2 regions of the Halobacillus rhizosphaerae genome follow, and region 2 is predicted to be linked to the other one. Evidence: a T-box and tRNA genes for the amino acid it is inferred to sense, from the RefSeq annotation. Region 2 holds a T-box; the other holds one or more tRNA genes.

Region 1 (6,137 bases), on a different contig from region 2:
TGTACCCCTTTGGGCGGGGTGTATGTAATAGAATACAGCGGTTGATTATCTACAATCACTCTTCCATAACGATCATACATTTCACCGCGAGGCACCGGGATATTCGTGGTGGTATTCTCTGTTCTGTCTATTTTCTTCTGTGCTTCTTCCCCATTCAGTATTTGAACAACGCCTAACTGCAAGATCAGTACCGCAAATAAGATAAACACGATAAAAAATACTATGTTAAGCCGTAAAGGCATATGGGATTTTTTCTTTTGGCTTTTCTTTTTATTTTTCCCCATAAGGTCTTCCTCTCCCTTATTCTAAAAAATTGCTTCTATATTATAACATCTTTTACTCTGCTATATATAGACGAGCAGGAAAAAGAAAAAGTTTCAGTTTCTAATCGCACTCATAGCTGTCGTATCTATATCTTTAATAAAGAAATAAATCATAAAGTGACCGCCACCTACTATGAGCAATATATAAGGGAGCCCAGTTTCAGGAGGAATAAGCGAAATTGAAATCAGAAAGATAACAATAGACAAAACTCTCCCTGTATTTAAAAATAATTCACGCACTACAATGTATTCGATTCTCATCTCCCCTGCATTCCAAGATTTACCGATTACATCGTAAGTTAATGATATATATGGAACGTAAAGTACCGGAAAAAATATTCCCGCGATTCCCCCATAGAGTAACAACAGGGACATATTATCACTAATTAACAAAATAAGAACCGATAAATACAACGATAATCCCGCTATGAAGATTGCTTTCTTCCTTCTTCTCGGTTTAATCCATTTCCCCACTAAAAAGTAGAACAGAAAGGAACATCCAGAATAGACAAGATTAAACACTCCAAGCGATAGTTCATCGCGTGTAATCAAGAAAATCCATATGGACACAGCGAATAAAAATGTTCCTTCTCTAAACCCTTGAGAAACATGGGCGTGCAAAATTCTTTTCCAGTTCACATTGTTATGCCGCTCATCGATGATTCGCCGAAAAGAAAAGTTCCCTTTTGCTTTCCTCCTGGACAAACCAAGGCTGACAAGTACCGCAAGGATAAACAGACCGAACGAAATAGCAAATATAACCGTATATCCCGTCAAGTTATTCATTCGTGAAATAACTAAACCAGCGAGTAACGGACCTGTCATCCCTCCTAGTGATTGTAAGACCCCAAGAAAACCATTGAAAAAATCGCGTGTTTCAGGTTCGGTAATTTCAAAGGTAAGTACATTGTACGCAAGCCAGTAGAAACCGTATCCTATTCCTAACAAAGAACCCAGCATAATATTGAAGGTAGCCGCTCTCTCTCCCACTAATAATACCGTTAAGAAGAATAAAGAGAGGACGGTTACGCCGGTTCGTAATACGATGACCCTGTCGATCTTCTTGGCACATTTCCCCGCCACGATAAACGTGAGTGGCTGTAAAATATAGATGCTTAAATTGTAGAGGGCAATATCCGTATAACTATTGGATTGTTTCCATAAGTAAATATTTACAAAAGTACTCGAAAGAAATATTCCAAGCGAGTATAGACCGCCTATCAATAGCAACAGGATTAAATCTTTCGATACTTCTTCGCGGCTCAGCCACGCGTTGATCATCCTCACCATAATAAAATCTCCTTTGTCTTCTGTACTTAGTGTAGGCAGAACAAAAGGAGATATACAAAAAGAGAGACCCAGTTTTTGAACTGGATCTCTCGAGATCATTCTGTCTTATTTTGCTGCTTCAAAACGTTTAGCAACTTCTTCCCAGTTGACTACGTTCCAGAAAGCAGAGATATAGTCAGGACGACGGTTTTGATAATTTAGGTAGTACGCATGCTCCCAAACATCAAGACCTAAAACAGGAGTTTTACCTTCCATAATTGGAGAATCCTGATTTAAAGTATCAATGACTTCCAGGTTTCCATTATTCACTACAAGCCAAGCCCAGCCTGAACCGAAACGGCCAGCACCAGTAGCTTCAAACTTCTCTTTAAATTGATCAAAGCTTCCAAATGTATCATTGATTGCTGAAGCCAGTTCACCAGTCGGCTCGCCGCCTCCATTAGGAGACATGATCGTCCAGAACAATTCATGGTTAGCATGCCCTCCGCCATTACGGCGAACCGCTGTACGGATATCCTCTGGCACTGCTTCAAGATTGTTAGCTAGAAGCTGCTCCAATGATTTATCCTGAAGATCAGCATGACCTTCCAATGCATTGTTCAACTTCGTCACATAACCATTATGGTGTTTCGTATGGTGGATGTTCATCGTGTCCTTATCAATAGTTGGTGCTAGTGCATCATAAGCGTAAGGTAATTCTGGCAGTTCAAATTTAGCCATAGTATAACTCCTCCTTTAATTTGGTATGTAAGAAGACCGTGTAACCACGCCTCTCCCTATTTGTTACATTACCAAACAGAATTTTCACTTGCAAATTTAATGCATAGAAGTAAAAAGCTTTATTTCGCTTTCGATAATGTAATTTCCCGGTACAACAATAATTAAACATAAAAAAAACAAGCTTCTCTGCTTGTTCAAAATGGTGGCTCGGGACGGAATCGAACCGCCGACACACGGATTTTCAGTCCGTTGCTCTACCGACTGAGCTACCGAGCCGCTTATTTAATTGGATGTATACGAGAAGCTGACCACTAAGTAAGAATGGCGGAGGAGGAGGGATTCGAACCCCCGCGGGCCGTAAAGCCCCTGGCGGTTTTCAAGACCGCTCCCTTCAGCCGAACTTGGGTACTCCTCCGTATTCATTGGTGGACCCTGCAGGACTCGAACCTGCGACCGATCGGTTATGAGCCGATAGCTCTAACCAGCTGAGCTAAGGGTCCACTATGGGGCGACTGATGGGGATCGAACCCATGCGTGCCGGAACCACAATCCGGTGCGTTAACCACTTCGCCACAACCGCCATAATGAAAAAACTGCATTTGAATATGTATAACAAATAACTTGGTAGCGGCGGAGGGGATCGAACCCCCGACCTCACGGGTATGAACCGTACGCTCTAGCCAGCTGAGCTACACCGCCACAATGAGGATTAGGTCGCTTTTCTTCTTGAAGCGACGCTTATTAATATAACACGATGCAGATAACTAGTCAACAATAAATTGCTTAGCAATAATAGCGACAAAAATAATATAGCATGTGAACCATTTGCTTTCAAGGGTTTTTTTAAAAACATAATCGAGACTGCCCTGGATTTCCTAAAGCAGTCCCGGTTATTATTATAAACTCTCTTTTTCTCCAAGTACTTCTTCAGCGATATTTACCGCATGATCTCCAATTCGCTCTAAATTGCTCAGCATATCTACAAAAACGATTCCAGCTTGACCTGAACACAAACCTTCATTTAAACGAATAATATGTTTCTTTCGATAGGTACGCTCCATACGATCCAATTCATTTTCTTTTTGAACCACAGCTAACGCTTCTTCTCTATCCATATTTTCTAAAGACCTATTCGCTTGCTTCACGGTCATAAGGGTGAGGTCAAACATGGTATTTAAATCTTCCTGCGCTTGCTCAGTTAAATCAACCTTATTGGAATTTTTATAGTCGATCAATTCAATAATATTCTCAAAGTGGTCTCCAATTCGTTCTAAATCCCGTACCGAATCCATCAGTGCCGAGTGTTTATGGCTTTCTTCATCTGTTAATGAAGCTTGCGATAACTCTACTAAATAATCCGTAATTTTCCGGTCCAGATTATTTAGAGCGTCTTCAATCTGCATCGCAATTTCTGAGTGTTTTTGTTGTTTATTATTTAAATAAAGATTGGTTTCCTCAAGACCTTTATAAGCATATTCACCCATACGAATAACTTCCTCTTTGGCTTGGTCTAAAGCTAAAGAAGGAGACTGTTCGATGAATATAGGGTCCAAATGCTGCGGTTTAAATTCAATTAATTTATCGTCTCCAGGAATCAGCCGTATAACTAGCCAGGCTAGAAAACCTATCAATGGAAATTGAAGAACCATATTGGCGATGTTAAAGGATCCATGAGCAAAAGCTAAAGTCATTTCGGGACCTAAATCCAGAGACTTCTGCAGCCATGCAACATATTTTTCAAAAGGAACCAAAATCAGCAGAAAGATTGTCGCACCTAAAATATTAAAAATAACGTGGACAAGTGCCGCTCGCTTAGCTCCAATACTCGCTCCTATTGCTGCTAATACAGCCGTAATCGTTGTTCCTATATTATCTCCAAATAAAACAGGCAAAGCTGCCTTTAAATCTACCAGACCTTGTCCAAATAACCCCTGCAGTATTCCTATAGTTGCACTGGAACTTTGTACAATTACAGTAAAAACAGTCCCTATAATTACTCCGAGAATAGGATTGTCACTCATATTTAAAGTTAGTTCATGGAAAGCGTCTAATGTGCGTAAAGGTTTCATCCCGGCGCTCATCGTTTCTAATCCAAAAAACAAAGATCCTAGACCGAAAATGGTTTGTCCTAAATAAGTCACTTTTTTATTCTTAAAGAAAAAGATTAATATGGCCCCTACTGCTAAAATCGGCAAACCATATTCTTTAATATCGACCCCGATAATAAAAGCCGTCATGGTCGTTCCTATATTTGCTCCCATGATAACCCCGATCGCTTGTCGAAAGGTCATAAACCCTGCATTAACGAGTCCTACTGTCAAAACTGTAGTTGTAGAACTACTTTGAATCAACATCGTTACTACCGCACCGGCAACGACTCCCATAAATGGATTCTTCGTAAAACGATCCAGTAAATCACGTAATCGGTCCCCAGCTACCTTTTGTAAGCCGTCTCCCATATACTTGATCCCAAATAAGAAGATACCCAGGCCGCCGGCAAATTCAAATATCATCTGTTGAATGTCGATATCCAAAACTTCTCCCACCCTTTCTTTTTCCATCCAAGGTTTATGTGCTTTCGTGTTTTCTCTTTTTTTACACCCTACTCATTATTAACGAATTGTTTTTTATTTGTAAAGTTATATTTGAGATATTTACATTAAGTTTACATTCCAGTATAAAATCACTCCAATTATGGATTATTCAGACGATTTTTAAATAGGGGTGCTGAGTCGTGCTGAAAAAATTTTAAAAACTGATTTTAGATAGCTTGTTGCGAGCAAACCGAGGAAAATAAACCTCACTTGTTCTCTCCTGTTTACCGAAACATTCCTTCAAGAGAACTCCGGTAATCCAAACTTAAAATATACAAGTGAATTTTATATTAATGCTCAAAAAAACCGAACCAGCGTAAATCAAAGGTTCGGGTTTTTTAATTAATCCTATTTTATTGTATTTTTTCTCAGATCTTTATTTTTTATCAAGGATTTAAACACTTTGGGTATGATCGCTTGAGATTTTCTTTACTAATATCTTTGTGCCGTCTACGGATACAACCTTTAATTCCTCATCCTTAAAAATCCATTGACCATTTGATACTGCACTAAATTCTTCTTCCTCAATCACAATAGTGCCCACCGGACGCATATTAGTTAAAGCTCTGCCTGTTTTACCAACTAAGCTAGAATAGGTTTCCTTCATCGAATTATAACCCCTCTCTGAAGAAAGCGAATCCATTAGCGTTAACTTTGTCCACATATCTCTTCGTTTAAATACTTTAAGAAATAACAGAGAAGCTGCCGCACCTAGTATAACTCCAATAATACTGTACAATCCTGCGACCCAGTTCGGTGCACTTAAACCGACAGCAATAACCATAGAAATAATTCCGATGGTAGAAAGAGTTCCATCATTTACTAATTTCCCGTCAACGATAATTAACACTAAACCAAGCAGATAAACAATCATCATAATAATCACCATATGAGGTGCAAGAAAGGAGGAAAAATATACAGTAATAAAGCCAAGGCCCATTACTGCAAAGATACCTCTCATATTAACGAGCAGCTCCCCAAATAAAAACATGGTCCCAAGCATTGTAATAAATAAAGCAATCCAGTCATAAGAGAGTAGATCCATGATTTCACATCCCCTCATCAAATAGTTCTTTATATATGTACGGTTTAAGAGTCCCAAATGTTTCGTTTTATTCTAATCATTCCCCATGATATAATTTGTTAAGCAGTTTTAGAGTAGAATCAAGTTTGCATTTTTCTCTTTACACGATTTTTACATGTTTATTGT
Region 2 (6,137 bases):
CATTCGTCAATAAAATACTGTAATTCTGTCCACTTTTTTTCAAAAATCTACAGCATTCCGTATTCCTTCGACACAACCACTTGAATTATTATACTAATCACCTTACCTGCCGTCAAATTGAACTCCCTTTTTCTCTTTCATACCTTGTATGGTTTCGTTGCTTTGCAGGTGGATGACTCATTATTAAATCCGAACGAGGATAATAGGTTAAGAACATTCTACCCTCGCCGTTCGGATTTTTCCTGCTAACAATCAAAGGAGTATGAAAGTGGAAATATAAACCACAAACCAGCGTAGGAAATACACGGAGACTTCTGCGGGAGGAAGGCATAGGTTTGACCCCGGAGTGCAAAGCACGAGGAGGCAAATCAGCCGCCCGCGAAAAGCGGAGTGTATTTCCGAAGCGGTCATCCAAGGTAAGCCTCCGCACTTTCCTTGACGGTTCGTCCTTACAATGGATATTTAGTCAATGTTCCATACTCTTCTAATAAAATTCTTTTGTTTATTGAATGACCTCTTTACCGCCCATATACGGACGAAGGACTTCTGGAATCACAACAGAGCCATCTGCCTGCTGGTAATTCTCAAGAATTGCCGCTACAGTTCTTCCAATCGCAAGACCGGAGCCATTTAAGGTATGGACAAATTCCGGCTTGCCTTTTTCCTCACGGCGGAAACGGATGCCTGCCCGGCGTGCCTGGAAATCTTCGAAGTTAGAGCAAGAGCTGATTTCCCGGTAGGTCTCATAGCTTGGAATCCACACTTCAATATCGTATTTCTTAGCAGCGGTGAATCCTAAATCTCCCGTACACATGCTCATCACTCGGTAAGGAAGCTTCAACAGCTGAAGGACTTTCTCTGCATGTCCTGTCAGCTCCTCTAGCAACTGGTAAGAGTCTTCGGGTTTGGCGAGCTGGACAAGTTCGACTTTATTGAATTGGTGCTGACGTATCAAGCCTCGGGTATCGCGGCCGGCAGATCCTGCTTCAGATCGATAGTTCGTGCTGAAGGCCACATATTTTTGCGGTAATTCATCAGCAGACAAAATTTCTTCTCGGTGATAATTGGTTACCGGCACTTCTGCGGTTGGAACAAGGAAATAATCCCATCCTTCGATTTTAAACGCATCCTCTTCAAATTTAGGCAGCTGACCCGTTCCGGTCATAGACGTACGGTTCACCATCTGAGGAGGCAGCATTTCCTGATAGCCATGATGATCAGAATGAAGATCCATCATAAAGTTTAACAAGGCACGTTCAAGCCGAGCCCCTAATCCTTTATAGAAGGCGAAACGGCTGCCGGTTACTTTAGAAGCGCGTTCAAAATCGATAATATCAAGTTCTGTTGCCACATCCCAGTGCGCTTTCGGGTCAAAAGCAAAGTCCGGAAGATCTCCCCATTGACGCGCTTCTATGTTATCCTCTTCATCTTCACCAATTGGAACACTTTCATGCGGGATATTCGGAATGGATAACATTAAATTCTCCAGCTGTTCCTCTACGTCTTTAAGTTCCGTATCCAAGTCTTTAATTCGGTCGCCGACTTCACGCATTTCTTTAATTTTATCGTCCGCATTTTTCTTCTCTTTTTTTAACTGAGGGATTTCCTTAGAAACTTCATTACGCTTGGCTTTTAATTCTTCTGTTTCCTGAATTAGCTCACGGCGTCTGCTGTCAAGATCGCCAAAGCGGTCGAGATCAGAGAGATCTTCTCCTCTATGCTGTAATTTTTCTTTAATTTCGGCAAAATTTTTCCTTAAATGCTTCATGTCTAACATGGAAATTCCTCCTTTATTCTAATGGAAAAACTAAAACGCTGAGCAGCCCCGACAAGCTTAAGAAAAGGGTTGGTGGACCGCTTTTTATCCTAGCAGTCGATGAAGGCTAGGCAATGGAGCTGAAAATTAAAAAACTCCCGCCCCCTTTAATTAAAAAAGGGACGAGAGCTTGGTAAAAGGTTCCCGCGATACCACCCAGGTTGAAAGTCTACTTCCTGACTTTCCTGCTTAACACTCATAACGGTGAGGCTCCGGCTCAGCTTACTGGCTTCAGCTGAACACTCAAGGATGGATTCACAGGAGATTCTTATCAGTTTGCACCAGCCACTGACTCTCTAGAAAGAATGCGAACCTGTTACTGTTTCCTATCATCGCTTTGCTTTTATCAAACACGTTTATTTGTTAAATAACAATAGCCTAAAATAGATCAAGATGCAAGAGATTTTTTCGATTCTTCCGCCATTTTCACAAAATGTTCTGTGAGACGGTGGTCATCGGTCAATTCAGGATGGAACGAACAGGCTAAATACTGCTGCTGCTGCGCGGCAACGATATGGCCGTTATAGGTAGCAAGTACTTCTGCATTGTTCCCTACCCCTTCAATATAAGGTGCACGAATAAAGACCGCGTTATACCCTTCTGCAATCCCTTTAATATCAAGGTCGATTTCAAAGCTTTCACGCTGACGGCCAAAGGCATTTCTGCGAACTTGAATATCCATTAAGCCTAAATGAACATCTTGGGAGCCGTCGATTTCACTGGCAAGTAGAATTAACCCTGCACATGTACCGAAGATCGGTTTTCCCTGGTTGCCAAATTGACGAATAGGTTCAAGAAAACCGTACTTATCAATGAGACGTCGCATGGTTGTACTTTCTCCGCCGGGAACAATTAATCCATCCAGATCATCCAGCTGTTCTTTCTTTTTTACTACAATGGCTTCTGCACCGGAGGCTTCAAGAGAACGGACATGTTCACGAAAAGCTCCTTGAAGACCTAATACACCGATTTTAATCATGATGCATTTCTCCTTTTTCTTACTGGCTGCGCTCTTGCATACGCTGCTCGGGAGTCAGGGTGGACATTTCCATCCCTTTCATAGCTGTACCAAGACCTTTGGATAATTCTCCAATCAGCTTGTAATCATCGTAATGAGTCGTCGCTTCAACAATAGCACGAGCAAATTTCTCAGGATTATTTGATTTAAAGATCCCAGAACCGACGAATACACCATCGGCACCTAACTGCATCATTAGAGAAGCATCAGAAGGAGTAGCAATACCGCCCGCTGCGAAGTTAACGACTGGCAGACGTCCTTCTTCACGGATTTCCATCAGCAGGTCGAAAGGCGCACCGTGTTCTTTAGCAAACACCATCACTTCATCATCGGATAAGCTGCGAAGCTGACGAATTTGAGATTGAACCTGACGCATGTGTTTGACCGCTTCTACGATGTTCCCTGTTCCGGGCTCACCTTTCGTACGAAGCATGGAAGCTCCTTCACGAATACGGCGGGCAGCCTCTCCAATGTCGCGGCAGCCGCAGACAAATGGTACCGTATACTCATCTTTTTTAATATGATAAACGTCATCAGCCGGAGTTAGTACTTCACTCTCATCAATATAGTCAACGCCCATAGATTCAAGTACGCGCGCTTCAGAAATGTGACCGATACGCGCTTTAGCCATTACTGGAATGGACACAGCGTTCATCACTTCTTCTACAATCGTCGGATCCGCCATACGGGCGACACCGCCTGCTGCACGGATATCCGCTGGAACACGTTCCAAAGCCATAACGGCTACAGCGCCGGCTTCTTCTGCAATTTTTGCCTGTTCTGCATTAACAACGTCCATGATGACGCCGCCTTTCTGCATTTCGGCCATTCCTCTTTTTACACGATCAGTACCTGTTTGTGACATAATCAAATTCCTCCCTAGGTCAGCTGTATATTTTTAAAAACTCTTTGGTTTTACATCCAATCATTCTTACTTTCTATTGTAACGCATCAGCGCTGTAAATCCTATTAAATAAACTGGGATTATTTCCTAGAACCAGCCTTTGACGGTATCAACAGCTCCGTGGAAGATATCACTGAAGAAGTTTCCTATTCCTCCAAGAGCGAGCATAAACCAATTTGATTTTTCTACGGAAGATGTGGTGACTAAGTCTGTTTTTGTAGTACTCGCTTTACCAGTTAACAGGTTATGATACTTTTCATCGCCTTTGTAAACAAGTTCGGCTGTCCCTACTTTTTCTCCTTTTTTAACAGGAGCGGTTATTTTTCCGTCTTTATCAATCTTGTCTTTATTAAAGTGATACTTGATAGAGTATTGTTTCTCGTCTCCGTTCTTAACGACAGTGGCGAGTGCATCTTTCGCTTCCACCTCAACTTGATCTTCTTTCCCTTTGCTTACCTGGATTTCTGATTTATCTTTGATTTGATATCCAGCCGGGTATAGCTCTTTTTGCTTAAATTGCTGAAAACCATAGTCAAATAGCTTTCTTGTTTCCTGGAAACGGGCTTCTTTACTATCCGTTTTCATCACTACAGAAATTAAGCGCTGTCCGTCCCGTTTAGCGGTACCGGTGAAGCAGTAGCCGGCTAAGTCGGTAAATCCAGTTTTCAGACCATCGACACCTTCATATCCAAACTGCTTTAAGTAACCGGGCATATCCGGAAGCAGCCAGTTCCAGTTCTGAATCGTCTGGCCGTCAAATTCTGTCGTCGTCATACTCGTTACATCTAATGATTTAGGGTAATCATGAATTAAATGATAGGCAAGAAGCGCTGTAGATTTCGCAGAAAGTAAATTCGTGGCATCAGGTTCTGTCCCCTTGGGGCGGTTATCTCCTAAATCTTTATTTGATAGACCAGTGGAGTTAACAAATTGATAGTCCGGAAGTTTCATCTCTGCTGCTTTTTCATTCATCATTTTCACAAACTCTGCTTCAGAGCCTGCTACGAGCTCCGCAAGCGCAATGGTGGTCGCATTATCTGAATTAATGGCCATTGCTTCGTACAATTCACGTACTGTATAATCATGATTTTGTCGTAAACCTACCCCTGAAAAACCAGGATTGGCCGATATACTATAAGGATAATCACTGATTTGAGTCGTTGTGTCCCAGCTAATCTTCCCTTTATCAATGGCTTCAAGTACAAGGTACTCGGTCATCATTTTGGTCATACTAGCAGGAGGGAGGGTCAAATCTGAATTCTTTTCAAATAAAATCTTACCAGAACTTGCATCGACTAAAATAGCTGATTTCGCGTTTACGTCCACGGAAGCAGCATATGTAGATCCAGGATTCGCAAAAATTACCATCACACTAAGAACAAAGGCCATCGTGACTGCCATTGTTACTTGAAAACGTTGTTTCAAAATCTCTCAACCTCCACGGAAAATATTATGCATCTTTGTTATTTTATCACATGGATATTCAAAAAAATAGACAGGGAATAGTCCCTGTCTATGAATAAAAAACCAGGTCAAACGGAGTAGTTTGGTGCTTCTTTGGTAATTTGAACATCATGCGGGTGACTTTCTCTCAATCCCGCTCCGGTTATTCTTATAAATTTGGCGTCGTTACGAAGGGCATCAATGGTAGGGGTACCACAATATCCCATGCCTGAACGCAGCCCGCCGAGCAGCTGATGGATGGAATCAGCAAGAGGTCCTTTATATGGCATACGTCCTTCAATACCTTCTGGAACCAATTTTTTAGATTCGGAATCGTTTTGGAAATATCGGTCCTTAGAGCCTGCTTCCATCGCACCGACAGAACCCATGCCCCGGTATACTTTAAAGCGGCGTCCTTGGAAAATCTCTGTATCCCCTGGGCTCTCAGAAACTCCGGCAAGCAGACTTCCAAGCATAACAGCATGTCCTCCTGCAGCAAGAGCTTTCACAATATCACCGGAAAATTTAATACCGCCATCGGCAATGACCGGTTTGTTATATTTCTCTGCCTCTTTCGCACAGTCATTGATCGCTGTAATTTGCGGCACTCCAACGCCGGCAACCACACGGGTTGTACAAATAGATCCGGGTCCAATTCCTACTTTCACTACATCTGCCCCCGCTTCAATTAACTCGCGAGTGGCATCTGCTGTAGCTACGTTTCCGGCAATGATGTTGATCTCCGGATATTTCGCACGAATTCGTTTCACCTGATCAATAACCCCTTGAGAATGACCGTGAGCCGTATCAACGACCAGCGCATCGACTTTCGCTTCTACAAGCTTGTCAATCCGCGTCATGGCGTCGGCGGTTACTCCGACTGCCGCTGCCACAAGCAGGCGTCCTTGTTCATCTTTAGCAGCAAATGGAAATTCGATAACTTTTTCAATATCTTT

What was found. The T-box of region 2 lies ahead of serS (serine--tRNA ligase). A T-box ahead of a tRNA ligase gene usually reads a tRNA of that ligase, here a tRNA-Ser.
Region 1: it has a tRNA-Ser gene. The T-box ahead of serS (serine--tRNA ligase) is inferred to sense a tRNA for this amino acid. The anticodon was not compared.

The regions. Positions count from the first base shown of each region.
Region 1 covers NZ_JAUTWQ010000001.1:320,754-326,890, reverse strand. Annotated here, with positions in the region: gene Q7A53_RS01655 (peptidoglycan D,D-transpeptidase FtsI family protein) at 1-284, opposite strand, end outside; gene Q7A53_RS01650 (MFS transporter) at 378-1,613, opposite strand; gene Q7A53_RS01645 (superoxide dismutase) at 1,719-2,333, opposite strand; tRNA gene Q7A53_RS01640 (tRNA-Phe) at 2,534-2,609, opposite strand; tRNA gene Q7A53_RS01635 (tRNA-Ser) at 2,656-2,748, opposite strand; tRNA gene Q7A53_RS01630 (tRNA-Ile) at 2,757-2,833, opposite strand; tRNA gene Q7A53_RS01625 (tRNA-His) at 2,838-2,913, opposite strand; tRNA gene Q7A53_RS01620 (tRNA-Met) at 2,956-3,032, opposite strand; gene Q7A53_RS01615 (Na/Pi cotransporter family protein) at 3,230-4,867, opposite strand; gene Q7A53_RS01610 (NfeD family protein) at 5,322-5,972, opposite strand.
Region 2 covers NZ_JAUTWQ010000026.1:53,055-59,191, reverse strand. Annotated here, with positions in the region: gene serS (serine--tRNA ligase) at 503-1,777, opposite strand; T-box leader at 1,932-2,158, opposite strand; gene pdxT (pyridoxal 5'-phosphate synthase glutaminase subunit PdxT) at 2,205-2,795, opposite strand; gene pdxS (pyridoxal 5'-phosphate synthase lyase subunit PdxS) at 2,815-3,699, opposite strand; gene Q7A53_RS19725 (serine hydrolase) at 3,826-5,163, opposite strand; gene guaB (IMP dehydrogenase) at 5,271-6,137, opposite strand, start outside.